DNA from 3 places in the Marinilactibacillus sp. XAAS-LB27 genome. Region 2 is predicted to be linked to each of the others. Evidence: riboswitches for the same ligand, from Rfam matches in the RefSeq annotation. Region 2 holds a riboswitch; each other region holds the start of a gene.

Region 1 (10,919 bases), on a different contig from region 2:
TCTGACTTGTCTGAATTTCAAAATGATTCAGTAATTTCTGGGTGTTTCTGGTATCTTCAGCAGCAATTAAATCTGCTTCTTTCAACATTCTGATGGCTCTAAACGTCATATCTTCTAAATTCCCAATCGGTGTCGGTACGAGATATAACATACCTGTTTCTGTTTTCTCATAACTCTTTTGCGTCTGCATCAACTGCATCCTCTCTTCTTACAATCTTGCATCGTTCTTGTTGACTGAATGGTAACCCCACTCCGTTTTGTTTCAAATATCGTTCTTTACTAATTCTTGTTCGTTTTTTAAAGGCTGCTTCGGCTTTCGTCGCTGCACTTCTCGTTGGATGAATTTCAGCATAAATCATTCTAAGGGGGCGTCTATAGGCTGGTTTGGTGTATTTCGCACCTGTACCAGAATTATGTTCATCTAGTCTTCGCTCTAGGTCTGTGGTATATCCACCATAAAACGAACCATCTTTACAATGTAGGACATAGAAATAGCTATTCTTTACTTCGTTCAGTTCCATAAATCATCCTTCTCACTTCTGGTAAATATTGGTCATTTTGATCAAACACAAATAAAGGGGGGAGCACAGAGAATCCTGTTTCTTTTCCATTTTTGATGCCTTCAATCAATATCATGTTTGCTTCTTTATGCTCTTTAGGGTAAACGAATCGGACTCTTTTAGGCGCAAGGTTAACGGCACGCATAGCATCCAAGATTTCTAAAAACCGATCCGGTCTGTGTACAAAATAAGCTTTCCCTTTTGTTTTAAGTAAAAAAGCCGTTGCTTTCATCATTTCCTCCAGAGACAAAAAGATTTCATGTCTGGCAATCGCAAGGTGCGTGTTTGGATTCTGAAGGCTTTCTTCTGTCACTTTGAAATAAGGTGGATTACAAGTTACGACATCCACCGAATCGTGACGAATCATTTCTCTGATTTCTTTAACATCAGCCTTTTTCATTGTTACTTGTTCCTCTAACTGATTCAACTTGATACTTCTATTTGCCATATCTACAAGTCTTTCCTGAATCTCTATCCCCATCACCGGACTAGCCGTCTTTTGACTAAGCATAAGGGCAACCGCACCGTTCCCAGAACAAAGATCGATAATTTTAGCGCGATTATGCTTGGGTACTTGAGCAAACTCTCCTAATAATACGGCATCTAGTGAAAAAGAGAAGACTGAAGGGCTCTGTATAATTTCTATATCGTATTGCATCAACTGATCAATACGTTCGTCATCTTTAAGTAAGTCTTTCAATCGCTTAGCTTCCTTATCTATCAGTTTCTTATAGTATACCAAAATTTTCTAGTGAACATTACCCCGAACAAGTAAAAAGCTACACCCACTAAGGCGTAGCTTTTTGCTTCTAATCAATAAAATGATTAATCACTTTCTACAAAACTATTTATTTCTTAATTCATTGTCAGTCCGCTATCTACAACAATATTCTGCCCCGTGACGCCTCTTGAAGCTTCAGACCCCAAGAAAACAACGACTTCCGCTACATCTGTTGGTTCTGTCACACGATTTAGTGCAGAACTAGCTGCTATCAAATCAAAAACTTCTGGCGTAGTCACTGCACTAGCATCTGTCCGTTCTAATAATCCACCAGACACCATATTGACTGTGATCTGATCTTTCCCGAGCTCTTTTGCCATATTCCTAGTAAAACCAATGAGTGCCGCTTTCGCAGTTGTGTATTGGTGATAAGGTACTACGGGATTTTGAAACAAGTTTGTTCCAATATTGATTATACGACCATATCCTTGTTTTTTCATTCCGGGAAGGACCGCTTGGATTGTATTCAAAGCAGATTGGACCGTTCCTTGAAGCTGTTCATTGTAATTTTCCCAAGTCAATTCTTCCACCGCTCCTTGGGTGACTGGATTAAATTCAAAATTGATTAAAGCATTGTTTACGACGATATCGATAGGTCCAAATTGTTCTGTTGCTTTTTTTACCATGGCTTCTACTTGTTGTTTATTTCTGACATCTGCTTGGATGGCGATTGCGTTTCCTTCCCCTATCTCTTCAACAACCTTAAGCGCCTTTTCCTTACTTTTAAAGTAATTGACTACTACTTTATATCCTTTTTCACCGAACTGTTTCGCAATCACAGCACCTAGTCCTCGACTTGATCCTGTCACTAAAACGGTCTTCTGTTCACTCATTGCTTTTCCTCTTTTCACTTTTTTTGAACAAATAAAAAACACCCCTTCACTATCCTTTGCGGACAGAAAAGTGGTGTCGGCTTATTTGCAATCTCAATAAAGCCTTCTCAAAAGAGAGTGCTAGAGTCAAAATCGTTCATTCCACTTTTCCTACGCTGGCTTTATCCAGATCAGGTCCTAAGGGTCAGGTTTCTACCTATCTCAGCCTCAGCATTTCAGCAATAAGCTCCCCTAGTGGTCTTTTTATGTATTCAATTACATAAATCATATCATAAGCTTTTAAAATAATATACTATATTATTTTAAAAAACATTCACCCAATTTCCCTTTAAGTATTGGATTAAATTGCCTTAAAATTGACAAAAGCCCCTCCCAGTTAAGGGAGCGGCTCTCTGATTAAAAATAAATGACTTATACAGTTAATTCGTGCTAAATTACTATTCAAATTATATGACTGAGTTTCTCATTTAAACAACACAGTCCCTACCTCTACTGTGTCCTTACAACTCTATAGTTGCGCCAGATCGATTAAACTTCGTTAAAACGATTTTATATAATACTTCATATTTATTCTTAATGTAGTAACATTATACCACATATATCAAAAGAAGCAAAATTTAGGCATTTTAGGACTCGACTTTCGTCCTTTAGATTCAACGTTTTTAACCAACCGTATCAACCTTACGTCATTCTTAATTGTTTTGAAAAGAAAAGCTAATCTAGAGTTAAAAATGATTGAGCACATCAAAACAAGCAAGTAAATGATTACTAATTGTCTTTTTCTTTTTAAAATTGAATGTAAGCTTGTTTCGTTCTTTTAAGGTCATCGATAATTTGCTTCCCACTATAATCCCACTGCACCATTCTATAAAAAGCATCATGGTAAAAGATGAATTTTGCATTGAGCTTACGCGCTTCTTCCATCCAGTATAGCTTGGCGTCAATAGAATCCATCGGATAATCATCAAATCCAAGCACCCATAGGGGGTTTTGATGAGCATGCGTAGGCATGATGTCCGCTAGATGTAAAAGCGTTTCTTGGTTCTGTGTCAGTTTTACAATAGCATGTCCCTTGCTGTGTCCGCCGGTATGGATTAGTTCAATACCCGGGACGATTTCAAGACTCTTATTAAATGTTCTGACTTGCTCCTGAACCGCTTCCCAGTTTTCTTTCCAGTACGTACTTTTTGAACGGATATTGGGATGGCGAATTTCTTCCCATTCAATATCATTTACATAGATCACAGCATTTGGAAAGGTCGATACATATTGCCCTTCTTTCAACTGAGTTAAGCCTCCAGCATGATCGAAGTGCATGTGGGTCATGATTAAACCGTCAATATCTTGAACGGCTAATCCAACTTGATTCAGACTTTCTTCGATCTTCGTTTCTTCTCGCACACCATAATTTCGAATTTGCTTATCTGATAGCTTCCCAGTGCCGACTCCTGCATCAATTAAATAATTTTTATTTTTATATTGTATTAAAATCGCATCCGTTGGTAATTCAATCTGGTTCTTTTCATTAGCTGGATATTTCCTTGACCAAAGTGGTTTCGGGACGGGGCCAAACATCGCACCTCCATCCATTGAAGTTATGCCTCCGTCTATCCAAGTTAATGTCATATCATGGAATTTGAATGTGTCTAATTGGTCAGTCATTTTGTTTACCCCTTTTCCTTTTAATTCGACCTATTCCTTAAATCTAGTTCTTTTTTGTTAAAGCAAAAATCAATATGGGAACTGAATAATTTTTTTTAAATACTGCTGATCAAAAGTTTTGATAATTTCTTCTGCATAGTCGATTTTACCTTAACATAGAAGGGCTGAAAAGTTATTAGTCAAAATCAGATGAAAAAGTTACGTTTTTGGAATCGGGCTATCCATTAAACTAACTTCATTATTGGTCATTCAACATAATAATAAACCATCCTCTTCGCTTTCAGCTGAGCTGTAAGATAGAGGATGGTTTATTTTATTATGATGCGATTTGATTTTTCTTTTGATAATAAACGAATCCAGCGATACAGACAAGTAAAGAGAAAATCAGGAAAAAGGGTACAAAAGTCGGATTAGAGAAGATTCCTCCTACTAAAATGACCAGCGAACCAAGTGTTCCAAGTACTGGTGCAACATAGCCTAAGAAGACATTTTTGATGACACCTTCTCGTTTCAATTGGATCACTTTCAAGTAAAGAACAGCGTATGCCAAGTAACTGAATACAATCGCGATTTCACTGATATCTCCGCCTGATAACAAGGACGTTTTTTGTGAGATATAATGTAATCCCATCCATACCAAGCTAACTACAAAAGCAAAAATAGTCGAAGCTGGTGATAATTCTCTTTTTGCATCCATGACTTTGATACTGTCACTCATTGGAATCATGTTTTTTGTCGCAAGTGCTTGAGGCAGACGGATATATCCTAAAGTCAATCCATTGACTACACCTAAAACAGCAATCAAAACAAAAGTAAGCATGATCGATTCACCATTTGCCCCAAGTATAGCTGTACCAATCTGACTGATTGCAGCATCTCCTGTGGACAAGATATACTCTTCTCCAACAATCGATACTGTTCCTAAGAAGTAAGCTAGGTAGACAACGAGTACAATTAAAGGTCCAATGGTTAAAGCAATTGGCATATTGCGTTTAGCATTTTTAACTTCTGGTGTGATGGTTGTCGAGATAACCCATCCTTCAAAAGAGAAAGCCATTGGCGCTAAGGCTGCAAGCCAGCCGAGTCCTACAGAGCTTGTTCCGATTACAGCCACTTCGTTTGGAATTTCAGGATTTGGTGCACTCCAGAACAACCCTACAAGTCCAATCCCAATTAAGGGAATCAATTTAATGAACGTCGTAAGATTTTGGAAACGTCCACCTGCTTTAAGCGAAATATAGTTCATTCCAAATAAGAATGTTAAATAAATAAGTCCTATACCGACTTGTGTTTCAAGTGTTGATGGTAAGTTAAACAGCATTGTGGTGTAAATTCCAGCTACCCATGCAACTACTACTGTGATTGTTGGGAAATAAACCCATACTTGGAACCAGCCAAATGCACTAGCTGCCGCAGGTGAAATGAACTCTTCAAAATACCCCACTACGCCACCAGTTTTTTCTGTTCTACTAGCTAATTCAGTTAAAGTGATACTCCCAAATATCACACATAAAGCCCCAATACAGAATACAAGCACGCCTAGTAAAACATCGCCACCCGTATAAGCTAGGATATCATCTGATTTGAAAAAGATTCCTGAACCTACACAGATACCGACAATCATAGACAATGCTGTCAGTAATCCATAATGCTGTTTTATTTCTATCTTCTTATCTTCCACTGTTTCTCTCCTTTTTACTGTTGAATAGTATTTTTTTATTATACTTTATTCATATTATAAATAATTATACTGAATACAGTATAATAGAGAATATAACAGAAATCACAGTTTAAGAAAAGAATGTTTTGCTTTATTCACTTAAATAGTCTATCCCCTCTGTTTAGCATACCTATTTTAAATCATAAGTAGTGTCCATCTTGCCACAACACACACTCTCCAGTCTTTAATGACTTTTGAACGTCGATGATTTTTTGATTCGAACTCCCTCTAAAGGCCAGACCCAGATCCTTTTTCTCCAACTCAAATCGTCCGTCTACTACTACGTCCAGATAAGACAACAATGTTTGTTTATCTTCTGTTCCGGTCATCAATTCTTCCCAAGTATATCCCGTCCACGACCAGATATCTTTTTTGTTTCCAAACTCTTCTTTAATGCGTTTGCTCAACTGGATTGTAACTCCAGTATTCAAGAATGGTTCTCCTCCTAGCAAGGTCATCCCTTGACAGTACTCAGCGCGTAAATCTTCGATGATTTGATCTTCCAGTTCAATAGAATAAGGCTTCCCATATGCAAAATTTTGCGCGACTTTGTTGTAGCACCCTTTACAAGCAAAGGGACAGCCACTGACATAAATACTGCACCTTACGCCTTCTCCGTCCACAAAGTTATAGGGTTTATAATCTGCGATATAGTGTTTGCTGAATTGTTCAGATGTCCACGCTGTTGGATCAGTTTTCATTGATTTCACAACTTTCCATATGCTTTATTCTAGCAGCAATTTCTTTATGTCTACCCTCTACCATTGGGCGTTTCTGTGGATTACCAAGATAGCCACACGTTCTTTTCACTACATCACACGTCTCTGGATCCGTATTTCCACATTGTGGACATTTGAAACCATATTCTGTGGGTCTAAAGTCTCCCTCAAAGTCGCACTGATAACAGCGATCAATCGGTGTGTTCGTTCCTAAATAACCGACTCTATCATATGCAAAGTCCCAGACAGCTTCCAAAGCTTTAAGATTGGTCTGGAGTTTGGGATATTCACAATAATGGATGAACCCTCCGCTCGTAAAAGGTGCATAGTCTTTTTCAAATTCAATCTTTTCAAACGGTGTCGGATTCTTTCTAACATCATAGTGGAAGCTATTGGTGTAATACCCTTTATCTGTAATCTCTTTTATTACGCCAAACTTCTCTGTATCTAGTCGACAGAATCGGTCCGTCAGACTCTCACTTGGTGTTGCATAGACACTGACATGGAGATCCGTTTCTTCACTCCACTCATCCGCTGCTTGTTTCAGTTCTTTTAGTATGCTTAAAGTGAAGGTTTTTGCCGTTTTGTTATGCTCCCAGTCACTACCAAAGAAAGAAGCAGCGACTTCGTACAAGCCAATATAACCGACCGATGCAGTCGCTCTTCTATTTATAAACAGGCTTTCGACAGCTTCTTCTTTATTTAGCCTCTTGCCAAAGGCACCATGCATATAAAGAATCGGTGCGTTCTCAGGCTTTGCTTCCATGACCCTTCCTGCTTTAAAGACTAGACCGTCATGCAAGACTTCTAGACGTTCTTTCAAGATAGACCAAAATTTATCCTGATCTCCCTCTGCTTCCAAAGCCACTCTAGGAAGATTTAAAGTCACAACTCCTAAATTCATTCTTCCCGCAGTGATTTCTTTGTTTTCTTCGTTTTTCCATCCTTGTAGAAAAGATCTACACCCCATCGGCGCTTTAAAGCTACCTGTCAGCTCTACGATTTTATCGTAAGATAAGATATCTGGATACATCCTTTTAGCAGAGCACGCTAATGCGAGCTCCTTAATTGCATAATTCTGGTCATCCTTCTCTAAATTAATACCTCTTTTCAATGTGAAGATCAATTTGGGAAAAATCGCTGTTCTTTTCTCCTTGCCAAGCCCATTTAATCGTACCGTCAAAATGGCTTTTTGAATCTCTCGCTCAATCCAAGAGGTGCCTAGTCCGAAACCGATGCTCGTAAAAGGTGTCTGTCCTTGGGATGTGTACAAGGTATTGATTTCATATTCCAGACTCTGCATAGCGTCATAGATGTCTTTTTTTGTTTGCTCCTTGGCAAATGCCTGTTGTTCTATAGGAGTTTTCACCCATTTCGCAGCTATTTTCTGATGCTTCTTGTAATTCAATTCTGCGTAAGGTGCCAGCACCTCATCGATTCGGTCAAAACTACATCCCCCATACTGACTGGAAGCTACATTTGCAATGATCTGGGCTGTCTGAGCAGCTGCAGTTTGAATCGATTTAGGAGACTCTACATCTGCGTTTCCGATTTGAAATCCTTCTTCAAACATTTCTTTGAAATCAATCAAGCAACAATTACTCATAGGTGCATAGGGGGTGTAATCTAGATCATGGTAATGGATATCTCCTTTTTCATGAGCATTTGCTACATGTTCTGGAAGCCACTTCAACCCTATCGCTTTTCCAACCACCCCCGCTGTCAGGTCACGTTGTGTATTAAATACTCTACTATCTTTATTCGCATTTTCATTTACAATACTTTTATCCTGATTTAAAAGATTCTGAATCATTTGATTCACATCTCTTCGCTTCTCTTTGTCTCTATTTTTCTGTTCTTTTTGAGCATTTAATTGAAATATCAGCTTTGGTTGACCCAATTCATTTAAAACGCTTTTTAAAATGTGTTCTATTTCACAAGAATGTATAACAGAATGTGCTTTTTTTCCTATTTTTTCTTGGAGTCTATTTTTTAAAAGCATCTGCTGCTCTTTTGTAACTACTATACTACCTTTATTGATATTTATGTATACGTTCAATAGCTTGTCGATTGAAAAATCTTGTATTCTTCCGTCACGCTTTTCTACTTTCAACTCTTTCAGGGTTTTTTTACTCATTGTTCTAGTTTTATCTACTGTTTCCATAGTGATTTCCCCTTTCGACTTTCGTAACTTTGGTTGTTTTTTCACAAGTGACGTTAAAAGCAAATCCCACTTTTCAGCAGGAATGCTTGTTTATGGATTTAAGAATACCATTTTACGTAATCTTCATCTTCCATCGATTCTACCATACCTAATAGATAACCATTTCCAACTTGCGAGAAGAAATCATGGTTACTTGTACCTGTAGAAATTCCGTTCATAATGATTGGATCGACATCGTTTGCCTGATCCGGGAACAACGGATCAAATCCAAGATTCTGTAAAGCTTTATTGGCGTTATAACGTAAGAATACGCCAACTCTATCCGTCCAACCAATTTCTCCATAAAGATACTCTGTGTATTCCATTTCGTTCTCATAAAGTTTGAATAACAAATCATAGGTCCAGTTTTTCAGTTCTTCCTGTTCTGTTTCAGAAAGTTGATTGTATCCAATCTGGAATTTGTATCCGATATATGTGCCGTGAACCGATTCGTCTCTTAGAATGAGCTTAATGATTTCTGCAATATTCGTCATTTTACTATTTCCAAGGTAATGTAGCGGTGCAAAGAACCCTGAATAGAATAAGAAAGACTCAAGAAATACACTTGCTACTTTTTTCTGAAGATCTGTACCTTCTTGATAAATTGCATTAACAATTTGCGCTTTCTTTTGAAGCATTTCGTTTGAGTGTGTCCACTCAAAAATTTGATCGATTTCTGATTTTGTATTCAACGTACTGAAAATCGCGCTATAACTTTTAGCATGCATCGATTCCATGAATTCGATGTTGTTATAAACAGCTTCTTCGTGTTGTGTACGAATATCTTTTTTCAGTGCTTCAATACCATCTTGAGATTGAAGTGTATCTAGTAGTGTCAGTCCACCGAAAACTTTTGCAACCATATCTTTTTCTGCAAGAGGCAATTTTTGCCAATCACTTAAATCATTAGATAGTGGGATTCGTGTATCTGTCCAGAATTGTTCAACCAGTTTTTCCCAAGTCAGTTTATCGACCATATCTTCTATCTGGTTCCAGTTAATTGCTTTATAGGTTTCAACCATTCTTTATTCTCCTTGTCCCATCGTTTAGTCTGCTATTTGGTATCTGTACATCAATCCATAGCTAATGGTGTATAGCTGGATCTTATCTTTACTTTGCTATACACCAATCACCTATTCGATAAATTAAATTGTACAGCTCTCACATGCATTTGATCCGATTTCTTCTGCATCATCTGTAAACGTACGAACATAATAAATAGATTTGATCCCTTTTTTATGTGCATAATGTCTTAAAATATTTAAGTCACGAGTCGTTTGTTTTGTTGTCTTGCCTTCTTTCCATTCGTAGATTCCTTCTGGGATATCTGAACGCATGAAGAGTGTAAGACTCATACCTTGATCGACGTGTTTTTGAGCTGCCGCATAGATATCGATTACTTTACGCATATCCATATCATAAGCACTCTGATAATAAGGCATCGTTTCGTTTGATAAATACGGTGCCGGATAGTAAGTTTTTCCAGTCAGTTTTTCCTGACGTTCTTCTACCAGACGTGTAATCGGGTGAATACTTGCTGATGTTTCATTTACATAGCTGATAGATCCAGTCGGTGCAACAGCCATTCTATACTGGTGATATAGCCCATTTTCTTGAACATCTTTTTTCAAAGCATCCCAGTCTGCTGCTGAAGGAATGTGGATACCATTATCCGCAAAAATTGCTGCAATTTTCTCATATTCAAATACATGATCTGTCGTTGTATATTTGTCAAAATAAGAACCATTTGCATAGTCTGATTTTTCAAAGTTAAAGAATACTTGATTTCTTTCTGTTGCTAACTTGTTACTTGCTTTAAGCGTGTAATAGTTTAAAAGCATAAAGTAAGCATCTGTGAATTCTACTGACTCAGGTGAGCCATAGTGCATTTGATTCAATGCAAAAAACGTGTGTAAGCCCATAGCGCCAAGGCCGATCGTGTGGTATTTGTCGTTACCATTTTTTACAGACGGTACAGCTTCAATATTTGATTGATCCGTAACAAACGTTAATGCTCGAACCATTGCATCTACTGATTTTTCAAAGTCAGGTGTCTTCATTAGGTTCACTACGTTAGTCGAACCTAAGTTACAACTGATGTCCGTACCCAATGTTTCATATTCTTGGTTATCCTTGATGAGTGAAGGCTCTTGTACTTGAAGAACCTCACTACACAAGTTACTCATCGTGATTGTTCCGTAAACAGCGTTTGCTTTGTTTGCAGTATCGATATTAATTACATAAGGATACCCTGATTCTTGTTGAAGCTTAGAAATTTCATTTTCAAGATCACGCGCTTTTACTTTTGTTTTAGTAATTTCTGGATTTGCCACCATATTGTCGTATTCTTTAGTGATATCAATATAAGCAAATGGCTCGCCATAGATGCGTTCAACATCGTACGGGCTAAACAGGTACATATCTTCATTATGTGCTGCTAG
Region 2 (10,919 bases):
TCCGGCACCAAATGGTCCAGGAACTGCAGCTGCTCCACCTTTTGCAACAGGGAATAGTGTATCAATAACACGTTGTCCAGTAATTAATGGTTCAACTGGATTTAATTTACGTTGAATTGGACGACCACGTCGAACGGGCCATTTTTGGATCATTGTGAATTCTTTGTCACCATTTTCAGTTTCAATAACATATAGTGGATCTGTAAGTTTGTACGTTCCACTAGTAATTGATTTAACTGTTCCGCTGATACCATTTGGTACCATGATTCTGTGTTCTAATACACTAGTCTCTTGAACAGTACCTAAAATGTCTCCAGCAACAACTTTAGTTCCTACTTCGGCTGTAGCTGTGAATTCCCATTCTTTATCTCTATTCAGTGGCTTGATTTCCATACCACGTTCCAAGAAGTTACTTTGCGTTTTATCCATAAATTCATCTAATGGTCGTTGAATACCATCAAACATTTGTGCAATCATTCCCGGCGCAAGCTCAACTGACAATGGTTCTCCAGTTGTTTCAACTTTTTCACCAGGTCCAACCATTGAAGTCTCTTCATATACCTGAATAGATGCAACATCTCCTCGCATCTCAATGATTTCACCAATCAATCCTAAATTACCTACTCGGCAAATATCTTGTATATTAGCTGATTCCATATCTTTAGCCGTAACTAAAGGTCCGGAAACACTAACGATTGTTCCGTTACTCAAATTCGTACCCTCCTATAAAATATTTTGACCCACAGCTTTTTCGACGTTTTCTTGGACACGTTTCTTCCCAATGCCGCGTGAACCAGCATGATTCGGGATCAAAATGATGGCAGGTGTTAACTTAGCATCATATCTTCTTATCGTATCTGGGATCAGTTCTGCCAATTGCTCAGTTAAATAAATAACCCCGTATTTCTGGTCTGCGAGTTTATCAATCGTACGTCTGGTCTCTTTTGCTTCTGAAGCAAAATATACATCAAATCCAAGCATTTTAAACGCTAATACAGATTCTCTGTCTCCAACAACACCAATTTTGCTAGGCATAATTTAATCGCATCCTTTCTCTAATTCCATCGGCAGAAACGCCGTTTTCCTTACCAGAAAGTATGAGACGTAGATTTTTGACTTCAGTTTCTTTTGCGTAAATAAAAGCTGCAATCGGTAAAGGACCGAAAGACTTCAATTTAGCATCTTGCATCATTTTCATATAGGCATTATCAATTTCAAAGTCCAGCTTAACTGGTGAAATCTCGTTTGTATCAGAGTCAACAGATGCTTCAATAATTGATTTATACTTAGTATTTTTCAAAGTATTGGCAGCCGTACTCATATCTTTGTTCGCAATATCCACAAGATCAGCCTTTGGAATAGAACCAGAGCTAGACAAAATCGTAACCAAGAAGTTACGTGTTCTGTTTTGTTTCATTGCTCGAGTCAGTGTAGATAAATTCTGAAAATCGATAAAAGTCTCAACCATTTCTGGTATACCTTGCTCACCAGTTTCATCAGCAAGTATACGCATATGACTGAAGAACCGACGATCTAAAATAATATCTATTGACTGAGTATTCTGGTACTCATCGTAGTCCATTTGTACTTCATTTATACTATCCAAGTAAGGTTGAGGAAGAACGTCTGAAGCTCCTGTTCTAACGGCTTGTCTCAATTCAGAGATATCGTAACGTCCGATTGGGATAAACAGGTGATCCAAATCTTGTTCTGTGAACTCCTCTTTGAATAACACTTTTAGATTATGGTATGCATAACGTAAACCGAAAACTTCTACTAGAGCTTTATTCGGTGAGATTTTAAATAACTCATCAAATGTTTGATGTAACTCATTCATTAGCATGGTGTCATAATCTTTATCCTCTTTTATTCGATCAACATCATTTCTATATGGGGTTTCACGTAGTACATTTACAGCGTCTTCAAATGAATCTGCTGCCAGCATACGGTCATAATGTCCCCGATTAAGGAGGTTATTTTCATACACACGAATGAGTACATTACTTGAACCATAAGCGGTATCTTTCAAGTTTTTCTCCTCCTTAAACAAATAATTCTTTAGTTATGATCGGTACAATTTCTGATCTTGCATCTTCAATTAATGCATCGAATAAGAAGTTGTATTCAATACTTTGTATCTGTACTAGCAATCCAGCTTCATTTTTAACCGTCTCGTTTGAAAGAGTCGCTTCAATTGATGAGCCAGTTACACTTTCCAACCATGCTTGGTCGATTAAACCTGCTGTTTTAGAGCCTAGTACAATGGTTACTTTATTTTCTGATTGGAATTGAGAAATAACATCTTTTGTAAATTGTTTGAAATCCGCTTCGTTAATTTGATCTAACTCAACTTTAGCATCTTCCAAAACACGCGAAAGAATCGCTTGTTTAGCAGATAAGACGTCATTTCTTTTTTGAATCTCAAGCGTATTATTACGAATTGTATAGTTTTGTTGTGCATTTTCGTCAATTGTTTGCTTGCGCGCAATTTTATCTTGTTCTGCTTTGGCGCGAGCTGCTTGGACTTCATCCTCAGCGTTTTTGCGTGCTTCTTCAACACGTTGACGAATAGCTACTTTTTCTTTTTCAATAACTTTTTCTGTTAATAATTTTAAATCCGCCATACTGAACCTCCTTAGTATTTCTTCTTTCAGTATAGAGTAAAGATTCCGTTCAATACGATCTTTACTCTATTAAAGAAGTGATTCTATTTTTATTATAAGATGATCATTACTAAGGAAATAACGAATCCTAAGATTGCATAAGTCTCAACCATTGCTGAGTAGATGATACCTTTAGTAGTGTGTTCTGGTTTTTGAGCTAAGATTTGCATAGCTGCTGCAGAAACGCGACCTTGGTTACCACCTGAAGAAAGACATGTAAATGCTACTGGTAATCCAGCCATAAACAGGTACCAACCTTCTGATACTGCTAATTCAGGAGTGATTTGTAGGAAAATCAAGAACCCGATAACGAAACCGTAAAGACCTTGTGTTGCTGGTAGCATTTGTAGTACTAATGCACGACCAAATGATTCTGGTTGTTCTTTTGTTAACGCTGCTGCAGCTTCACCGGCAGTTGCTACCCCGCGTGAAGATCCGATACCTGAAAAGATAACAGCCATAGCTATTCCTAATCCAGCAAAAATTTGACCCATGTTGTCCCCTAAAAGTGTTTGTAAAAATTCCATTATATTATTCCTCCATTAATTTAATTAGTTTCTTTTTTTAACCAAATGTGTTTTTCAAGTGTTTTAAGAGGGGTTAATGGCTTACCGCCACCCTCGAAGAATTTACCGAAAAATTCCACGTATTGTAATCTTGATGAATGGACATATGCACTTAAGAATGATAATGCAATATTCATTCCTTGAAGAGCGATAATCAATACTACACCGATTGTGAATCTGAACAGTGGTGGCAAGAATCCGATAATCAAGTTAAAGGCCATTGCGATATTCGCACTTGCTACACCCAACGCCATTAAACGAGTATAACTAACGACGTCTCCGACGTAACCAGTAACACCGTACAAGTTGTATAATCCCAATCCAAATCCAAGTCCCTTGTTTTTACTAGAGATTGTTGAAACGACAATAATCCCTACAACATTAATCAATGTTAAACCAAGACCAACTTGAGAAACGATTGGTATATTGAAGACCATTGAGCCTAAAACATAAACTACAAGTCCTAGTAGCATCATTGCCCAAGCATAACCATCTACATAACTAGAAGCTCTTTGTCCTTGACGATTTTTGATAATTCCGTTCATAACTAACCCAAAAATCAATTGGACTACACCCAGAGCAACTGATAAAATCATAACTTCGATAACATTATCTTGCAACGAGAGTACATGGAACGGTAACGATATTCCGAAGAAACTTCCGAAAAACAATCCGAATACCATAGTCGGATACGATAGTATATGAAGAAATTTCATAAATCTTCTCGTAGAGCCTTCTACACTGAAAAATTTCAATGCGACGAAAGTAACGAGTCCAAGTAAAACTCCATATCCTAAATCTGCTCCGATCATACCGAAGAAAATCATGAAGAACGGGAACATAAGTGGTGTTGGATCGACTTCATTGTATTTTGGCAAACTGAACATCTCAGTAATCAATTCGAATGGTTTGATCAAGTTGCTATTTTTCAAAACGATTGGAACCTGGTTGAATTCTTCCATTTTCACATCATCTGTCATAACAACAATACTATCTTCTCCAATTTCAGAATGAAGAGTATTTTTCAACAAATCAACTTTTTCTTCTTCAATCCATCCACTAGCAATAAATAGGTGTTCACTATTTAAAACCAAGTCTTTAGCTAAATCTCTTTGTCCGAGATTATAGTAGTATTCTTCTGCTAATTCAAGATCTTTAACAAGTGGTTTCCACTCTTTCATTTCTTTTTTAGCAGCCGATTCTTCTTCACGTAACCCTTTTTGAGCATTTAAATTAGCATATAATGCATCTTCCGGTAACAGGTCATACGTGTATTTTAGTTCTCTGAAACTTAATTCTACAACGAGTTTACTGAAAGCTTCTTCATTATCCTTTGGAACAATGATCATATAAGCAGATTCATCTTGTCTACTATAAATTTCTTCAAAGTATACAGTAGCTAACTCATCTAATCCTTGGGTTAATAAAGGTGCATGTTCATTATCAACTGTTCCGATGTGAACATTCAACAACTTAAGTCCTTTAACTTCTTGAGGAAGGAAATTAAGTCCTCGCCATTTTCTTAAAAATGATTCTTCTTCTTGAAGAGCCTTTTTCTGCTCTTCAATCTGATTCAACTTTTGTTCTCTTGAATTCACTTTGTCGATTAAATCATCCACGTCTACGTTTGAAACATGGCTCTCCAATTCTTCCAAAGAGAAAACATCACGCTTTGTCTTTAATTTTTCAATCGTTCCAGGTTGAGGAACATACTTGTTAACAAAAGTGATTGCGTGCTCAATATCTTGAATTTTTGTTTGAAAATCCGCAGTTTCTTTGTAAGAATCTGTGACTTCAAACTGATCAAGAATTTCTTCTTCTAAAACATCCGATAGTGAAATGACTTCGATACTCTGCATTTCTTGAATAGAACGCAACAATGTTTCTTTGTTCTGTTGCTCGGCCATCAAAGTCAGTTTTTTCATTTTAGCGATTGCCATATCGACGCACTACCTCCTCTGCTATTCGATTGGCTAGAGCATTTTTGTTCTCTTGATAAGCCTGTTCGAACCGCTCTGCTTCTCTACTAGCGGATTCATCCATTTCAGCTTTGTCTTTCTCTAATTTACTACTGTAAATTTGCTCTTGCTCAGACTTGTATTCTGACAACTCTGCTTCAAGTGCTGTTCGAATAGATTCAACTTCTTGGGCTGTTTCTTTTTCGATCTGCTTGATTTCGTTATCAGCATCTTTCCGTAATTGAGAAGCGCGTGCTTCAGCGTCTTTTACATAATTAATTGCCTCACGGTTCATATCGTGCCTCCTTCCGCCAAAAAGGGCGCAACTAACAAGCCTCTTCTCACCCCAGAAGAAATTATCCTTGAAAGCTCACGCCCAACCGCATTAATATTTTATTTCGACTACGAGTAATATGATACCATACGTCTCACGAGATTTCAATTCGATAGCCCTACTATAAATGAAGATTTTTGTTGTAGAATCAAAGATTGTTAGCACTTGCAACTTCATATTCTTTATTTTAAGTTTACTCTAACCAATTGTGGACACTTTAACCTAAGATTCTTAATATCGCGAGTTTTCAATAGTGTTTTCATCACTATGATTTGTATTTTATAGTCCCTATTTTTTATTATGTTATTTAAACTCTAACTCAAAATAAACGTACACATTGAAACAGACAGTCAATGAAATTTTCCGAAGTTAAAAACCATTTAACCTTAACTGTACTTACTTAGTAGAAGGCTTCTTAAGTCGAAATTTAGTTGTCCAAATTGACTTTCTAATTCTTTGTTGACAAACGGAATGCGTGTTCGGTATAATCTATTTAAACAAACGTTCGGGAGATGAGCTCATGGAAAAATTTGCAGTTGAAAAAAATCAAATCCTTCATTACTTCAAAGAAACTTATTTAAATCGTAGTCACTTTGCAGTTCATAAACAAATGCCAGCTTTACAACTAAGACACTTCATCAAACAAGCTGTGCGTAAACAGAAACTGATTACTATACAATTGAATCCATCTGCACACGACTCATCTATATCCGAATGTACTGGAACAGCTTCTTTTTCTCCTTATAGTAGTCAAATCATTTTGAATAGCCATAATAGTAATACTGTTCATTTGATAAACAGTGATCAAATCAGACATATTAGACTAGTTAAGTAAACTCTATAGTTTAAACTTTCGTTTTATTTATTGCTAGTATATTTCTTAACACTAAAAAGTCTTCAGAGGGAGAAACACGTTCCCTTTGAAGACTTTTTCACGTTATTACAAATGAATTTTATACATACTTATTACAAAACCTATAGTATTGGCGAAAACAAACGACTAAATTGCTGCTTGAATAATTCCCATTTAGAATACTGGTTTATGATTTCTCGAGTTAATTCATAAGAAGCTTCCATATCTTTCTCGAAAATAGCTACTTGCTCTTTCGCCAAATGGCGATCGTAAATAAAGGTATTGACTTCAAAGTTCAGCTTAAAACTTCTTATATCAAAGTTGGCTGTACCCACTGATAATATTTCTCCATCTATTACGATTGTCTTTGCATGAATAAATCCAGCATCGTAAATATATACTTTGACGCCTGAGTTAATCATTTCTTCCGCATAGCTAAGAGTAGCACGGTATATGAAAGGATGATCTGGTTTGTTGGGGATCATCAATTTAACATCAATACCAGATAAACTCGCAATTTTTATCGTTTCCATCAACGCTTCATCTGGTATGAAATAGGGTGTCTGGATATAAACGGACTCCTTAGCCATACTAATCATTTTAAGAAAACCTTTTTTAATTGCATGCATTTCAGTATCTGGTCCGCTGGAAACAATTTGTAGATCAGTGGAGCCTATAAAAGATGAAACTGGAAAATAACTTTCTTCATAACTGACTGGATGATGTTTTACAGATGCATTCCAGTCCATCAAAAACCTTGTTTGCAAAGGAAGAACACCGTTTCCGTTGATTCTAAGATGTGTATCTCTCCAGTATCCCATCTTTTCGTAGAGACCCAAATAATCATCTCCGACATTAAAGCCTCCTGTATAACCCACTTTTCCATCGATTACGACTATTTTTCTGTGATTTCTGTAGTTCAGTCTGAAAAATTTAGAACCGAAGAAAGGCTCAGCTTTTCCTCCTAGAGCTTTTAGATGTTCAAAGAAATGAGCGCCTACGACTCTAGCCCCAATCGGATCATATAAAACTTTAACTTCAACCCCATTTTCAGCTCTTTCTTCTAGAGCTTTTAACAATCTTGTACCAATACCATCTGCTTTAAATATATAGTAAGTCACATGAATGTGGTGTTCTGCTTTACCGATGTCTTCTATTAATCTATCGAATTTTTCTTTACCATCTGTGATAATATCCACTTTATTTCCTTTGGTTAAAATAGCTTCATTACTTTCTAAGAAGAGAGAAACTAGTTCCAAGGTAGCATCCATATGCTTCGCTTCCGGAACATCTAGATTTTCGGACTCAATTAACTGTTTTTGCGCTTCAACCAATTGCGTCATACCAATTCTTTTCTGTGATCGAATGTCGAAAATATTTTCTTGAGATATTTTTCGTCCAAGAAATAGGTAAAGAACAATTCCGATCCCGGGTAACATTGTAATGACGAGTAGCCATGCCCATATTGCTGCAATATCTCTTTCTCTTTCTCTGAAAACTGTTATAAATGCTAAAATTGAATTGATAAAAATAAATAACCAGAATATTGTTCTAATAATCTCCATTTTATTCCCCTTATAGTCTTTTATTGACTCCTCTACGAACACCTGACACTAGCCTTCTAGAGTTTTTCTTAATCAGTTTACACTATTCTGCCTTTACCCGTCTACATATATTATCCCTAGAGGGCTCCTAAAGCGAAGTCCCTTTTAAAAGAATACGTTATTTTGTAACAATTGGTTGGTAAAAAACAAAGCAGCCTCTAATAGTAGAGACTGCTTGATGGAAAATATTTTCAAGAATTAATTTTTTGATTTAGGCACAAACATAGATGATGCTCTATCGAATAATAACACCAACACTATAATCGTGACCGCTATTGTTGCCAGCATGCTCGCTCCATTAAATAGCAAAGAAAACGTTATTGGATCAAGCCCCCACACTGCATAGTCTCCAAAAAAGAATACACCAGCTAAAAAATGCCAGAACCAACGTGCAGCCGATCCTATGAATGTCGTGATGATCAAATACTTTTTAGCGCTGCTCAGTGAATTTTCTTTTATATTTTTGATGATGGTTTGGCTAAAGTACCCGGCAAAACCAACACAAGTGAAAGCAAATCCATATTCAATAATAAATTGATAGATATTCAATATATAAGCTGTTCCAGCTACTACATGCAAAATTCCCCATAAAAAGCCCGCAAATAAACCAGGCAACATTCCTCTTCTAATGGCAAAAAATGTCAACGGAATCGTCCCTAATGAAACACTAAAAGATGATCCAATCCCTATGGGTATTAAAGACAAAATCATGGCAATGGCCGCAAATAGTGTCCCTTCAATATAAATTCTTAACTTCTCGTTCTGCATACAAAAACTCCTCCTATAGATACTATGTATACTAGAGGAGGAGTAAATTCTTATCATCATAGCAAAAAAGCACAAAAATACTTTTAGACACTGATTCTAGGTACTCTCCCTACGCACGTACGAACGTACAGGTTCAAAGGGTCTGGACTTTATAGTCCACTCTCAGCCAATTCAATTGGCTCCCCTAGTACAAATAGTTAATTTATCGTGATTTATTTGAATCGACGATTTTGGTTCACTTCCATTATAACAGGTAAGATGATTGGACGTCTACGTGTTTTTTTGAATAAATGATTTCCGAGTTCTTCTCTAATATCTTGCTTGATAGATCCCCAGTCGAAATCATTATGTTCAAGATTTTTGCGTACCACGTCAGTAACGATTTCGTTAGACTCATTAATTAAATCCTGACTTTCTTTAACAAAGACAAACCCTCTTGTTACAATGTGTGGGCCAGAAACGACTTTGCGTTTTTTCCGGTCGATCGTTACAACCGCTACAAAAATACCATCTTCAGATAATAGTCGTCTATCTCTTAAAACAATATTTCCAATGTCTCCAATACCAATTCCATCAATTAACGTATTTTCAGCTGGTACTTGACCAGTCTGATTCATTTTACCATTTTGATAGTTCAAAACATCTCCATTACTTAAAATAAAGATATCTGCGTTATCCATACCTGTTTCGTTTGCTAAATCAGCGTGAGCTGCAAGCATACGATACTCTCCTTGGATTGGTATAAAATACTTCGGTTGAAGTAAATTGATCATCAATTGTAAATCGTTCGGCGTAGCATGACCAGAAGCTTTCATATTATCAGAAATATGCTTAACAGTAGCACCCGCTCTGTAGATCAAGTTTTCTGTTTCAGCAACGGTTACTTCCATTGCAATAGATGGACTTGTAGCAATAAATACAAGATCATTTTCTTTAATGTTAACTTGTCCATGATTGCCTGTTGCCATACGGCTAAGTGTTTTAATTGGTTCACCAGAAGCGCCAGTTTCAAGTACGATAATTTGGTTATCATCAAACTGATCAATTTTATCCACTGAGACGATTAAATTTTCATCAGGAAGTGTCAATTTGTCTAATTCAATCGCTGTTGCGAGAATCGCTTCAAGATTACGTCCTGTTATGAATACTTTTCTTCCAGATGCTTGTGCCGCATTCAGCACTTGTTGAATACGTAAAATATTACTTGCTACTGCAGCAACAATAATTCTACTATTTGAGTCTTGGAAAATATCCAAAACTTCTTCTTGAACTTTTTTCTCAGAAACATTTTCTATCGTACTTTCTGCTTCATTTGAATCACTCAATAACGCAAGTACACCCTCTTTACCGATCTCAGAAATCTGAGAAAAGTCCGTACGGTATCCTTCACTTGCACTCTGATCAAACTTAAAGTTTCCAGTGTAGACAATGTTCCCGTCATCAGTCTTAACAGAAATACCCATAGAGTCAGGTATAGTATGCGTTGTTCTGAAAAATTTCACTAAGTTTCCATGAAAATCAATTTCTGTGTGTTCATCGATTACATGATAATCATCAAAATCGGCACCAAGACTGGATTCATTAACAAATAATTTTGCTAATGCAATGGTTAGTTCTGATCCAAACACAGGTACATTGAAAGATTCAAGGAAGTATGGCAATGCGCCTATAGCATCCTCATGTCCGTGTGATAAAAACACACCTGCAATGCGGTCTTTGTTTTCTAGTAAATAGCTGAAGTCAGGAATAACTGCATCAATACCATACAAGTCGTCTTCTGGATACATTAATCCACAATCCAAGACAAAGATGTCCTCTCCTGATTCAATGACATATAAATTTTTTCCGTTTTCTCTTACTCCTCCAAAAGGAATAATCTTAATATTACTCAAATTTTTCACCTCTAAAAGTTGATTTAACGTATAGTTCAACTTAGTTATTATAGTCTATTTCGCCTATTTTTCTTACGTCCGTTCACTCTACACTGATTTTAGTATAGCATAGAAATTCCTTATTTCCTACTAATCTTCTACTTAGGAACGAGTCGACTTTCTCTTTTAGTATCTGTATACTTTACTACTATAAACTTGAAGGAAATGGAGATCAAATCATGGTTCCTCAAAACTTAAAAGCTATTCATCTGGATTACTTAAACAGTGAGCCCACTCATTCT
Region 3 (10,919 bases), on a different contig from region 2:
CTAATCGGGAAAGGGGAAAAAGCATGAGCGCATTATTGAAACTAAAAGGTTTGACAAAAGTCATTACGAACCAGGCCGATGAAGATAACCGAATATTGGACGGTGTCGATTTTACCCTGAACGAAGGCGAATTTGTTACTGTACTTGGCGGAAACGGCGCCGGTAAATCTACTTTGTTCAATAGTATCACCGGTTCAACAGAAACAACTGGTGGAACTGTCGAATTAAAAGATAAAAACCTGACAAAGTGGAAAGAAGAAAAACGAGCAGGATTAATTTCAAGAGTGTTCCAGGATCCTAAAATGGGGACGGCACCGCGAATGACCGTAGCGGAGAATTTACTCTTGGCTAAATTACGTGGAGAAAGAAAGACGCTGAAATCTAGAAGCTTGAAAAAGAATAAAGCAGCTTTTGTAGAGATGTGTGCATCGATTGGTAATGGACTAGAAAAACAAATCGATGCACCGGCTGGTAATTTATCTGGTGGTCAGCGCCAATCGTTGAGTTTACTGATGGCAACGATGACGCGACCAGACCTGTTACTACTGGATGAACATACAGCAGCGCTGGATCCGAAAACGTCTAAAAAACTAATGGAACTCACAGATCAGATTATTAAAGAAAAACAATTGACTTGTATGATGATTACCCACCAGATGGAAGATGCATTAGCGTATGGAAATCGTCTGATTGTTATGAAAGACGGTAAAATCACGTTGGACTTAGATCAGAAGGCTAAAGAGCAAATGACAATGCAAGACTTACTGAAATTGTTTGAAGAAGAAAATTTGACGGCAGTACTGTAAATAACTCATTAGAAAAGAGGCGCTATAAAATGGCAGCGAATGAAACAGGATTTTTCGGAGACTTTGGTGGAAGCTTTGTCCCACCGGCACTAAAAGAAGTGATGGATCATTTATCAGATGAGTTTGAACACTATAAAGATGACACAGAATTCAACCGTGAATTCAAAGAAATCCTAAAAGAATATGTCGGAAGAGAAAACCCGCTTACCTTTGCCTCCAGACTAACGGAAGCTTTTGACGGTCCCAAAATCTACTTGAAACGAGAAGACTTGAATCACACAGGAGCGCACAAAATCAATAATGTAATCGGCCAGATTTTACTCGCAAAACGCATGGGTGCGCACCGAATCATTGCAGAAACCGGCGCCGGTCAACATGGCGTTGCGACGGCTACAGCCTGTGCCATGTTTGGCATGGACTGCACCATCTACATGGGCAAACTCGATACCGAAAGACAAGCGTTAAATGTCTTTCGCATGGAACTGTTGGGTGCAAAAGTCATACCGGTCGAAAAGGGGCAGGGAAGACTAAAAGACGCAGTAGATGTCGCTTTAGCGGATCTTGTAGAAAATTATGAGAACACATTTTACCTATTGGGCTCGGCTGTTGGACCGCATCCATTCCCATCGATCGTCAGACATTTTCAGTCTGTGATTAGTGAGGAGTCAAAGCGTCAAATTATCCAGCAAGATGGCAAACTTCCGGCAGCGGTTATCGCGGTCGTCGGCGGTGGGAGTAACGCAATTGGCTCTTTCGCCCATTATATTGATGAAGAAGAAGTGCGTTTGATTGGAGCGGAACCGGAAGAAGCAGCTACGATGGCACATGGAACGCCAGCAGAAATTCACGGCTTTAAAACGCTGGTGCTACAAGACGAGAATGGCGACCCAGCACCAACGTACTCGATTGCGGCTGGGTTAGATTATCCAGGAATTGGGCCGGAACATAGCTATTTAAAAGAGAGCGGACGCGCAGAATACTACACTGTGTCTAAGGAAGAAGTGCTAGAAGCTTTCCAACTGCTAGCTGCAAAAGAAGGTATTATACCGGCTTTGGAGAGTGCGCATGCAGTGGCGCTAGCGAAGAAACTGGCACCAGAATTTGATAAGGAAGATTCTATTATCCTGACGATTTCAGGTCGCGGAGACAAAGATGTAGAACAAGTTCAGGATTTATTGAAGGCAATGCAAAATTCTAAATGATAAAAATTTCATCTTTTTTTCATCGTAATGTAGTAATCGGTAAATCCTTAGGTTAGAATAGACTATATTCAATAGCTAAGGGGAGAATGACATGACGAAAACGATGATTAAGAATGGATTATTGATCGATGGTAATGGTGGCGAACCGATGGAACAAGGCGCGGTCGTCATTGACGGGAACCGTATCGTGTTTGTGGGGGATGCTGCTGATTTTGATGGGACTGTTGACGAAACAATTGATGTCGATGGTGCAACGATCGCTCCAGGATTTATCGATACACATGTCCATTTAATGATGGAATATTCTTCCGTGCAAAACAGACTGGAAACACCTTTTTCCTATATGTTTTATCAGGCGATCAATTATATGCGCAATACACTCAACGCAGGAATTACGTCTGTTCGCGACGCTTTAGGAACAGACCTCGGTGTCAAAAAAGCCGTAGAAGAAGGGATTGTAGAAGGCCCTCGAATGCAGCTCAGTATCAATGCGCTGACAATCACTGGCGGACACGGCGATGGCTACACAACCTCAGGGCAAACCGTGGAACTTCTCCAGGCTAATTACCCTGGAATGCCAGACGGAAAAGCAGATGGCGTAGAAGAAGTACGCAAGAAGACCCGGGAAATGTTGCGCGCCGGAGCAGAAGTGATCAAAGTCCACGCGACCGGTGGTGTGCTCAGTGCAACGGATCATCCAGAATTTACCCAGTTTTCATTAGAAGAACTCCAAGTGATTGTGGAAGAAGCCGCTTTTAGAAAAGGGGTTAAAGTCATGGCACACGCTCAAGGTGCTGAAGGCATTAAGCAGGCTGTCAAAGCTGGGATTCATTCAATTGAGCACGGAATTTTCTTGGACGACGAAGCGATTGAAATGATGAAAGAACACGGGACTTACTTGGTTCCAACCTTACTCGCTCCAGTAGCTGTTTTGGAATTGGCTAAAGAAACTGGAATGCCGGATTCTGCGGTTCAAAAAGCTCGAGATGCCATAGAAGCACACAAAAAGAGTTTCACTAAGGCCTACAAAGCAGGCGTTAAAATCGCAATGGGAACCGATGCAGGTGTCATGCCTCACGGAACCAATCTGCGAGAACTTGCTCTGATGACAGAAGGTGGTATGACGCCGATGGAAGCAATCGTCGCGACCACTAAGACAGCCGCAGAATGCCTCGGCTGGGAAAACGAACTCGGCACCCTTGAAAAAGGTAAACTAGCAGATCTAGTCGTCATCAAAGGGAATCCCCTAGACGATATTGCCAGCCTATCTAACGCAGAAACCATCCAACTCGTCATCAAAGACGGCAAAATCGTCAAAAACCAAATAGCATGATTTGAAAACAGCCGCTGACGGCTGTTTTTTCATTTTGAAGATCCTTTTAATCTATGTTTTTGGTACGAATCACTAAGATAGTCCCTCTCATTAGATCGGAAGCCAACGAGAGGGAATGAAACAGGGAGATAGTCCCTCTCGCGAGGTCGGAAGTCAGCGAGAGGGAATGAAAAGGTGAGATAGTCCCTCTCGTAAGGCTGGAAGTCGACGAGAGGGAATGAAATGCCCAGATAGTCCCTCTCGCAAGGTGGGAAGTCAGCGAGAGGGAATGAAATGCCCAGATAGTCCCTCTCGCAAGGTGGGAAGTCAGCGAGAGGGAATGAAACGTCCAGATAGTCCCTCTCGCGAGGTCAGAAGCCAACGAGAGGGAATGAAACACCCAGATAGTCCGTCTCGTAAGGTAGGAAGTCAACGAGAGGGACTATGTTCATAATTGTAATTTCTTATTAAAAAGAAACCCACCATAGGAAGAAAGATAAGCTGTAGCTTATCCTCAAAACCAATAACTTTTAGAATTTTCATTAGATTCCAAAGCATTCATCAGTATCAATAATGAGGTGATAACAATTATAGTAAAGAATCAGAGAAAAGAGCCAGATTTGCTAAAAAAGCTCATATATTTGGATGCACGAACTACGTTAAGGGAATCTGACCGAAGACTACTATGGAATCTCGAAAAAGGATATACAGGGGAGGAGCAATTTGATACCCTACTCGCTAAACATCTAACCAATGACGCTTTGATACTAAATGATTTACTACTAAAAACTAGCGGAAGTACTTTTCAAATAGATACCTTAGTGATATCTGGAGGTACAATCCATCTGTACGAAATCAAAAATTATTCAGGTGATTACATTTTGACCAACGAAGGATTATCGACAGTATCCGGAAAAGTTATCAGAAACCCTACTATTCAGCTAGCCAGAACCAAACAAAACCTCACTAATCTAATCAGAGAAACACATTTTAAACATAAAATTGAAGCACACGTCGTCTTCATTCATCCCACATTTACCCTTTATAATGCCAGTACCACCGATTCTTTTATCTTCCCCACACAAATTGAAACCCACCTCATCAAAATAAACGATCAGCTTAAAATGCCATCCCAAAAAGACAGACAACTGGCTGAAAAACTAGTGGATGGACAGGAGACTCAGAATCAGCATGAACAAACTACGCCCGAATACCCTTATGAACTGTTAGAAAAAGGGGTTGTCTGTCCGCACTGCAATACGCTTTCCTTGTCGAGCGGTCTTAGAATGAAAAGTTGTCTGACCTGCGGGCATAAAGTACCACTAGAATCAGCTATATTAGAAAGTGTTAGACAATATCAAGTTTTGTTTCCAGAAGGTAAGGTGACTACAAATCAAATCGATGACTGGTGCGGTAAACAAACATCAACAAAAAGCATACGAAAAGTGCTAGAAACACATTTCACCATGGTAGGAACGAATAAACTGAAAGAATATATTTAAGGAGAAATTTTCTGTAATCAAATGTACGATGAACCTTTCGTGGTGATCGTTCTCATTATACCGTTCCACAGAGTACGGATTTCCTGACTTTGAATGTAGCCATCACCAAGAATGAAATCGGCCTTAAGCGTTACTATCAAAGAGACTGATCAGTAAAGTCCAAAACAACAAAAAAACCACCTGCAGATGCAAGTGGTTAAAAAGGAGACGGACGATTACTTGGAGGAGTAATCGCCCTGAAAAATAAGTTGGTTGTTGTGGGTATGAACATAGTATAGAAAATATATTTGAAGAAGGTATGATGAACCGATGAAAAAAAACGTAAAAAATAGAAAGAGTTGAGACAAATAATCGACGCTCATGCATATGGTATTTCCGGCATAGAACTGATATAATGAAACCGTTAAATTAAAAGAACTAGGGGAGCATAGAGCTTTCAGTAAAGACCGAGGATTTCCAACAACCCTCCAACCAAACTGATTGTGAAAGCTGAGAAAGGTAAGACCTGACCCTTAACCTGAACTAGGTAATGCTAGCGGAGGGAAGTGATCATGATGAATAGCAGATCAAGTAATCTGTATTCTTATTTAGTGTGAACCGACTCTCTTCTATCAATTTTGGAAGAGTTTTTTTGTGTCTTAAAATGTCTAGAGAGTGGGATGAGCAAAATGACAAAACAATACAATTTTCAAATAGTAGCGCAACAAATAATAGAAAAGACCACCTTTTTATCGGTTATGGCGATTGAAAAAGTGCTCGGTGTACAAGGAGGAACTAGAAAATGACGACCAAACAAGTATTGACGATTGCAGGCAGTGACAGTGGTGGTGGAGCAGGGATTCAAGCAGACTTAAAAACCTTTCAGGAAAGAAACGTATTTGGGGTATCCGTATTAACGGCGGTCACGGCTCAGAATACGCTTGGGGTTCACGGAGTACACCCTATGCCGCTTGAAATGGTCGAAGCACAATTGGATGCGATCTTTAGTGACTTCAACTTGTCAGCGATAAAAACAGGTATGCTGGTTAATGGAGATTATATGGAGCTTATTGCAAACAAGCTTTTAGATAATAAAATAGCCCCGCTGATCATTGATCCGGTAATGGTCGCAAAAGGTGGCCATCCCTTAATGGCATCCACTGCGGTCGAAGTCATGAAAAGCAGACTGGTCCCTCTAGCCGATGTCATCACACCCAATATTCCAGAAGCCGAGGCATTGACAGGGACTGAGATTATGAATAAAAAATCTATGCTTAAAGCCGCCTATCAGTTAAAAGAAGCTGGCAGCAAAGTTGTCATCATTAAAGGTGGTCATGCTTTAGATGATCCGCAAGCCTCTGACTTGATACTGCTTGAAAGTGGAGAGGAAGTTTGGTTATCCACTCCTAGAATTGACACGAAAAATACCCATGGTACAGGGTGTACGTATTCAGCGTGTATTACAGCTGAAATTGCAAAAGGTCATTCAGTGCTAGAAGCCATCAAGACTGCCAAAGCTTACATTCAGGCCGCAATATCTGATCCATTGGAACAGGTTGGTCACGGTCATGGTCCGACGAATCACTGGGCTTACCGTAAACTTAATTAATATAAAAGTAGACAAAAAAATCCCATTAGGAAAGAGCGAACATTCGCTGAATCCTAATGGGATTTTTTTAAGGAAGGAAAACATTCCAACCTCAATTAAAATTAAGACATATCTAGTCTCTTATGTTTCTATATTCAGCAGTGTATACAATTCAATCAGGGGAGAAAGAAAGTTCAGCTTCATATAGAATAAATTTCTTTTCAAAAGAACAAAGTAAAGTGGGGGGCCACTTTAAAACGTTCAATATTAGGGGGAGAAAAGAAAAGTGTTTTATAATTCTGACACTATAGATAGTTTAACAATAAATATTTTACTTATCCTTAAAATCAGTTAAGGTTTTAGCTGATAAAAATAATAATTTCCTCAGCTAACCGTAATTATTGTAACGCGTTCACCATAGCTTTGTTAAAAGCAGGTAAATCTTCAGGCGTACGACTTGAAATTAAACCAGAATCATCAATGACAACTTCTTCATCACGGAAGTTTGCACCGGCATTTTTAAGGTCAATCGCTACTTGAGATACTGAAGTAATGTCTTTCCCTTTTACAACTTCAGCATTGATTAATAATTGTGGTCCGTGACAGATTGAGAAAATCGGTTTTTTATTTTCAGAGAATGCACGTGTGAAGTTCAAGAAACGCTCATCTTTACGTAGTTGATCAGGTGAAAACCCACCAGGTATGAGTAGTGCGTCAAAATCTTCTGGTGAAACATCGTCAATACTTTTGTCGATTATAACAGAAGCTTTCCCTTTTTTACCTTCAACTGTCTCGCCAGCTTCAAAGCCAATCGTTACAATTTCGTGGCCTGCTTTCTCAAGTTCTTCTTTTGGTGAAGTGAATTCTACATCTTCAAATAATTTTGTCATAACCGTTGCTACTTTTTTACCCATGTCTAAATTCCTCCTATTATTTTTTCTACACTTAGTGTATCGCGCACATAGAATGGGTGCAAATCTAATGCTTATAACAGTTGCTGTTTCTCATGGTATTATCTCACCGATAAGATATGTTATGATGAATGAAGATACAAAGTATGACGAGTCTGAAACCAATAGGATGGAGTGAACAGAGATGAATATTGCATTAATTGCTCACGATAAAAAGAAAGAAGACATCATTAAACTGGCAACGGCCTACAAGGCAATATTAGAAAAACATACTTTACTTGCGACAGGAACAACGGGCACACGCATTATAGAAGAAACAGGTTTGGATGTTCATCGATTCAAATCAGGTCCGCTAGGTGGGGACCAACAAATTGGTGCCTACATATCAGACAATAAAATGGATCTTGTGATTTTCATAAGAGACCCACTAACAGCACAAGCACACGAACCAGATATCTCTGCTTTACTAAGGTTGAGTGACGTATATGAAATTCCGCTAGCCACCAACGTAGGTTCAGCAGAAATTTTACTCAGAGGGCTCGATGCAGACTTTTACCAGTGGAGAGATTTTTTCAGAGGTAAAGGTAGAGAAGATTTACCGATCTAAAATGAACGACTAGGTGCACGTGGAAGAAAGGGTATAAAATGAGTTTACTAATTATAATAGGTCTTGCGTTAATCGTATATGGTGGTATTTCTCTGAAACATCCAAAGCAACTCAAGAGAAATCAACAACCAGTCAATAAAAAACAAGATAAATACTGGTTATGGTATAACAGCGTTTATGTACTCGGAAGTGTCGTATCTTTGATTGTTGGGTTGCTACTAGTACTTGCGGGAATCGTTTTTTACAGATAAATCATTCAATTAAATAATAGAGAGAATATAAAAAAACGAGTTATTATATACAACTATAATAACTCGACTTTTTAATTTATAATAATGAATGACGCTAGTTTCAGTAGGGAAAGGATGCTATCGATCTTTTAATCTGCTGCCGCCTCTTGGTGTGAATGAGAAGTATTTGAAACACCATAATGCACTCAAGCCAATGACGATATAGACAATACGCGTTCCCCATTCTTCTGGGCTACCGAAGACAAGCTCTACGGCATTGAAACCAATTAATCCAATCAGTAGCAAATGAATGCCTCCGAGTATCAGGATGCCTAATGCAATTCTATCTAATATTTTCAAGGTATAGCCTCCTTTTATACGAACTAACTATATTTTACGAAATATACTGGATAATGTCGATAAATAAATAGAAGTTACTTTGCAATTATACCGCTTAAATATAAAAAAAGTAAATAGAGAGACTGCTTGGATTTGTGATTAAAGTTCGTCTATCGTTGTGTTATAATCGGATTACATAAGAAAATAGCAGTTAAAAAATATTAAAACGAATAAAATGAAGGCTTAAGGTTTTATTCGTTCGTAAAAACGGAGGATAACTTTTGAATACAGACATTGAAATCGCACAAGCCTCAAAAATGAGACCTATTGAATCTATCGCTCAAAAGTTAGGGATTGAACAAAAAAATCTTGAACAATATGGACCTTACAAAGCTAAAATCACTTTGTCTGGAGAAAGTATTGAATCCAAGCAAAAAGGCAAGCTCATTCTAGTTACGGCAATCAACCCAACGCCAGCAGGAGAAGGGAAAACGACTACTTCTGTCGGACTTGGAGATGCATTACAGAAGATTGGCAAAAAAGCGGCCATTGCACTGCGTGAACCTTCCTTAGGTCCAGTATTTGGATTGAAAGGAGGCGCCGCTGGTGGCGGATACGCTCAAGTGATTCCGATGGAAGACTTGAATCTTCACTTCACAGGAGATATTCATGCGATTGGAGCAGCCAACAACCTAGTTGCAGCTATGGTCGACAATCACATTTACCAAGGAAATGAACTGGAAATAGACCCAAGGCGTGTAACTTGGAGAAGAGCGATTGATATGAATGATAGACAGCTTCGGTCACTAATTAGTGGTATCGGTGCACGCTCTAACGGTATGCCAAGAGAAGATGGGTTTGATATTACTGTTGCTTCGGAAATTATGGCAGTACTCTGCTTATCTACTTCTATTGATGAACTGAAAGCAAAGTTAAAGAACTGTATAGTTGGATATACTTATGACAACCGTCCTGTTACAGTCGGTCAACTAGGTGTAGAAGGAGCAGCTGCTGCGCTATTGAAAGATGCCTTGAAACCGAATCTTGTGCAAACGTTGGAGCAGACACCCGTGTTTGTTCACGGTGGACCTTTTGCGAATATCGCACACGGTTGCAATAGCTTACTGGCAACAAAAATGGCTTTAGCGCATGCAGATTATGTCGTTACAGAAGCTGGGTTTGGAGCGGACTTAGGTGCAGAGAAATTTTTGGATATTAAATGTCGTATGGGCGGACTCGAGCCAGATGCAGTCGTCATTGTTGCAACCATCAGAGCGCTTAAAATGCACGGGGGCGTTCAAAAAAGCCAACTAGATGGAGAAAATATTGAAGCATTAAAAGCGGGTTTACCAAACTTATTGAAGCATGTCGAAAATATTCAGGTTGTATTCGGATTGAATGCAGTCGTCGCTATCAATACCTTTCCGCAAGACACAACAGCTGAACTGGAAGTGCTAAAAGAGGCTTGTTTAGCACACGGTGTTCAAGTTGTTCAGTCTGATGTCTGGGCTGAAGGTGGCAGCGGAGGAACAGAGCTAGCGAAACAAGTCGTTGAGATCTGTGATCAGCCATCCAAATTAACATTCGCTTACGAGTTAGAAGATTCCATTGAAGAAAAAATCGAGAAAATCGTTCAAAAAGTCTATGGTGGATCAGGAACAGAATGGACTACAATTGCTAAAAAGACTGCAGAAAAACTCACCGCACTCGGTTACGGAAACCTGCCTATTTGTATGGCTAAAACGCAGTATTCTTTGTCTGATCAAGCAGAAAAATTAGGTAGACCAAAAGGTTTCAGTGTAAATATTAGAGCGCTATCGATTTCTGCAGGAGCTGGCTTTATCGTTGTCTTAACTGGCAACATCATGCGTATGCCAGGACTCCCTAAAAAACCAGCTGCTGAACAAGTGGATATTACATCTGAAGGAAAGATAACCGGATTATTCTAGAAGAAAGAAGGACAATCGAGATGACAGAACAGTCAATATCTGATTACTTGAATCAGCTGCAGTCGGAAAATGGCTTGCCAGGAGGTGGGAGTGCTACTGCGCTAGTAGGTGCAATGAGTGCCGCGCTCGTTCACATGGTCTCAGAAATTCAACAAGATAAAAAAACTTTGAAGGACTCAAGGCAGGAAGTCATAACCATTCTTAAAGAAGCCGAAGAAGTTAAAGAGCACTTTGAGAAACTCAAAGACCAGGATGCTATTGCTTTTGAGCCTGTTTCTAAAGCATATAAGCTGCCCAAAGATACAGAAGAACAAAAAAGTAGTCGTCAGAAAGCAATCGAAAAAGGGCTTCATAGTGCTGTACAGCCGCCTTTAAGCATGATGAAAACGACATTGAAACTGATTGAGTTGTATGAACGGCTCGCTCGCTTGCCAATCAAAGGATCTATTGTAAATGATATTGCTGTAGGTGTATTGTTTGCCAGAACGACACTG

Evidence for each region. Region 2 has a riboswitch for thiamine pyrophosphate ahead of thiT (energy-coupled thiamine transporter ThiT). Riboswitches for the same ligand answer to the same signal wherever they lie in the genome.
Region 1: another riboswitch for thiamine pyrophosphate. It lies ahead of VXN63_RS10155 (3-oxoacyl-ACP reductase); the one in region 2 lies ahead of thiT (energy-coupled thiamine transporter ThiT).
Region 3: another riboswitch for thiamine pyrophosphate. It lies ahead of thiD (bifunctional hydroxymethylpyrimidine kinase/phosphomethylpyrimidine kinase); the one in region 2 lies ahead of thiT (energy-coupled thiamine transporter ThiT).

What each region holds. Positions count from the first base shown of each region.
Region 1 covers NZ_JAYXKP010000008.1:4,606-15,524, reverse strand. Annotated here, with positions in the region: gene rsmI (16S rRNA (cytidine(1402)-2'-O)-methyltransferase) at 1-190, opposite strand, end outside; gene VXN63_RS10165 (GIY-YIG nuclease family protein) at 168-521, opposite strand; gene VXN63_RS10160 (tRNA1(Val) (adenine(37)-N6)-methyltransferase) at 496-1,218, opposite strand; gene VXN63_RS10155 (3-oxoacyl-ACP reductase) at 1,416-2,174, opposite strand; TPP riboswitch at 2,304-2,417, opposite strand; gene VXN63_RS10150 (YtnP family quorum-quenching lactonase) at 2,961-3,836, opposite strand; gene VXN63_RS10145 (APC family permease) at 4,153-5,517, opposite strand; gene nrdG (anaerobic ribonucleoside-triphosphate reductase activating protein) at 5,697-6,257, opposite strand; gene nrdD (anaerobic ribonucleoside-triphosphate reductase) at 6,247-8,439, opposite strand; gene nrdF (class 1b ribonucleoside-diphosphate reductase subunit beta) at 8,538-9,500, opposite strand; gene nrdE (class 1b ribonucleoside-diphosphate reductase subunit alpha) at 9,624-10,919, opposite strand, start outside.
Region 2 covers NZ_JAYXKP010000001.1:648,606-659,524, forward strand. Annotated here, with positions in the region: gene VXN63_RS03125 (V-type ATP synthase subunit A) at 1-711, opposite strand, end outside; gene VXN63_RS03130 (V-type ATP synthase subunit F) at 724-1,035, opposite strand; gene VXN63_RS03135 (V-type ATP synthase subunit C) at 1,028-2,029, opposite strand; gene VXN63_RS03140 (V-type ATP synthase subunit E family protein) at 2,043-2,624, opposite strand; gene VXN63_RS03145 (V-type ATP synthase subunit K) at 2,717-3,190, opposite strand; gene VXN63_RS03150 (V-type ATP synthase subunit I) at 3,211-5,169, opposite strand; gene VXN63_RS03155 (hypothetical protein) at 5,156-5,482, opposite strand; sodium ion sensor (DUF1646 type) at 5,523-5,569, opposite strand; gene VXN63_RS03160 (hypothetical protein) at 6,042-6,356, shown strand; gene cls (cardiolipin synthase) at 6,497-7,939, opposite strand; gene thiT (energy-coupled thiamine transporter ThiT) at 8,177-8,746, opposite strand; TPP riboswitch at 8,835-8,942, opposite strand; gene VXN63_RS03175 (ribonuclease J) at 8,959-10,638, opposite strand; gene VXN63_RS03180 (biotin--[acetyl-CoA-carboxylase] ligase) at 10,857-10,919, shown strand, end outside.
Region 3 covers NZ_JAYXKP010000011.1:9,637-20,555, forward strand. Annotated here, with positions in the region: gene VXN63_RS11570 (ABC transporter permease) at 1-27, shown strand, start outside; gene VXN63_RS11575 (ABC transporter ATP-binding protein) at 24-806, shown strand; gene trpB (tryptophan synthase subunit beta) at 836-2,008, shown strand; gene VXN63_RS11585 (metal-dependent hydrolase family protein) at 2,100-3,341, shown strand; gene VXN63_RS11590 (nuclease-related domain-containing protein) at 3,962-4,822, shown strand; TPP riboswitch at 5,232-5,383, shown strand; gene thiD (bifunctional hydroxymethylpyrimidine kinase/phosphomethylpyrimidine kinase) at 5,604-6,410, shown strand; gene VXN63_RS11600 (type 1 glutamine amidotransferase domain-containing protein) at 6,788-7,303, opposite strand; gene mgsA (methylglyoxal synthase) at 7,485-7,907, shown strand; gene VXN63_RS11610 (hypothetical protein) at 7,946-8,158, shown strand; gene VXN63_RS11615 (DUF378 domain-containing protein) at 8,276-8,497, opposite strand; gene VXN63_RS11620 (formate--tetrahydrofolate ligase) at 8,758-10,425, shown strand; gene VXN63_RS11625 (cyclodeaminase/cyclohydrolase family protein) at 10,446-10,919, shown strand, end outside.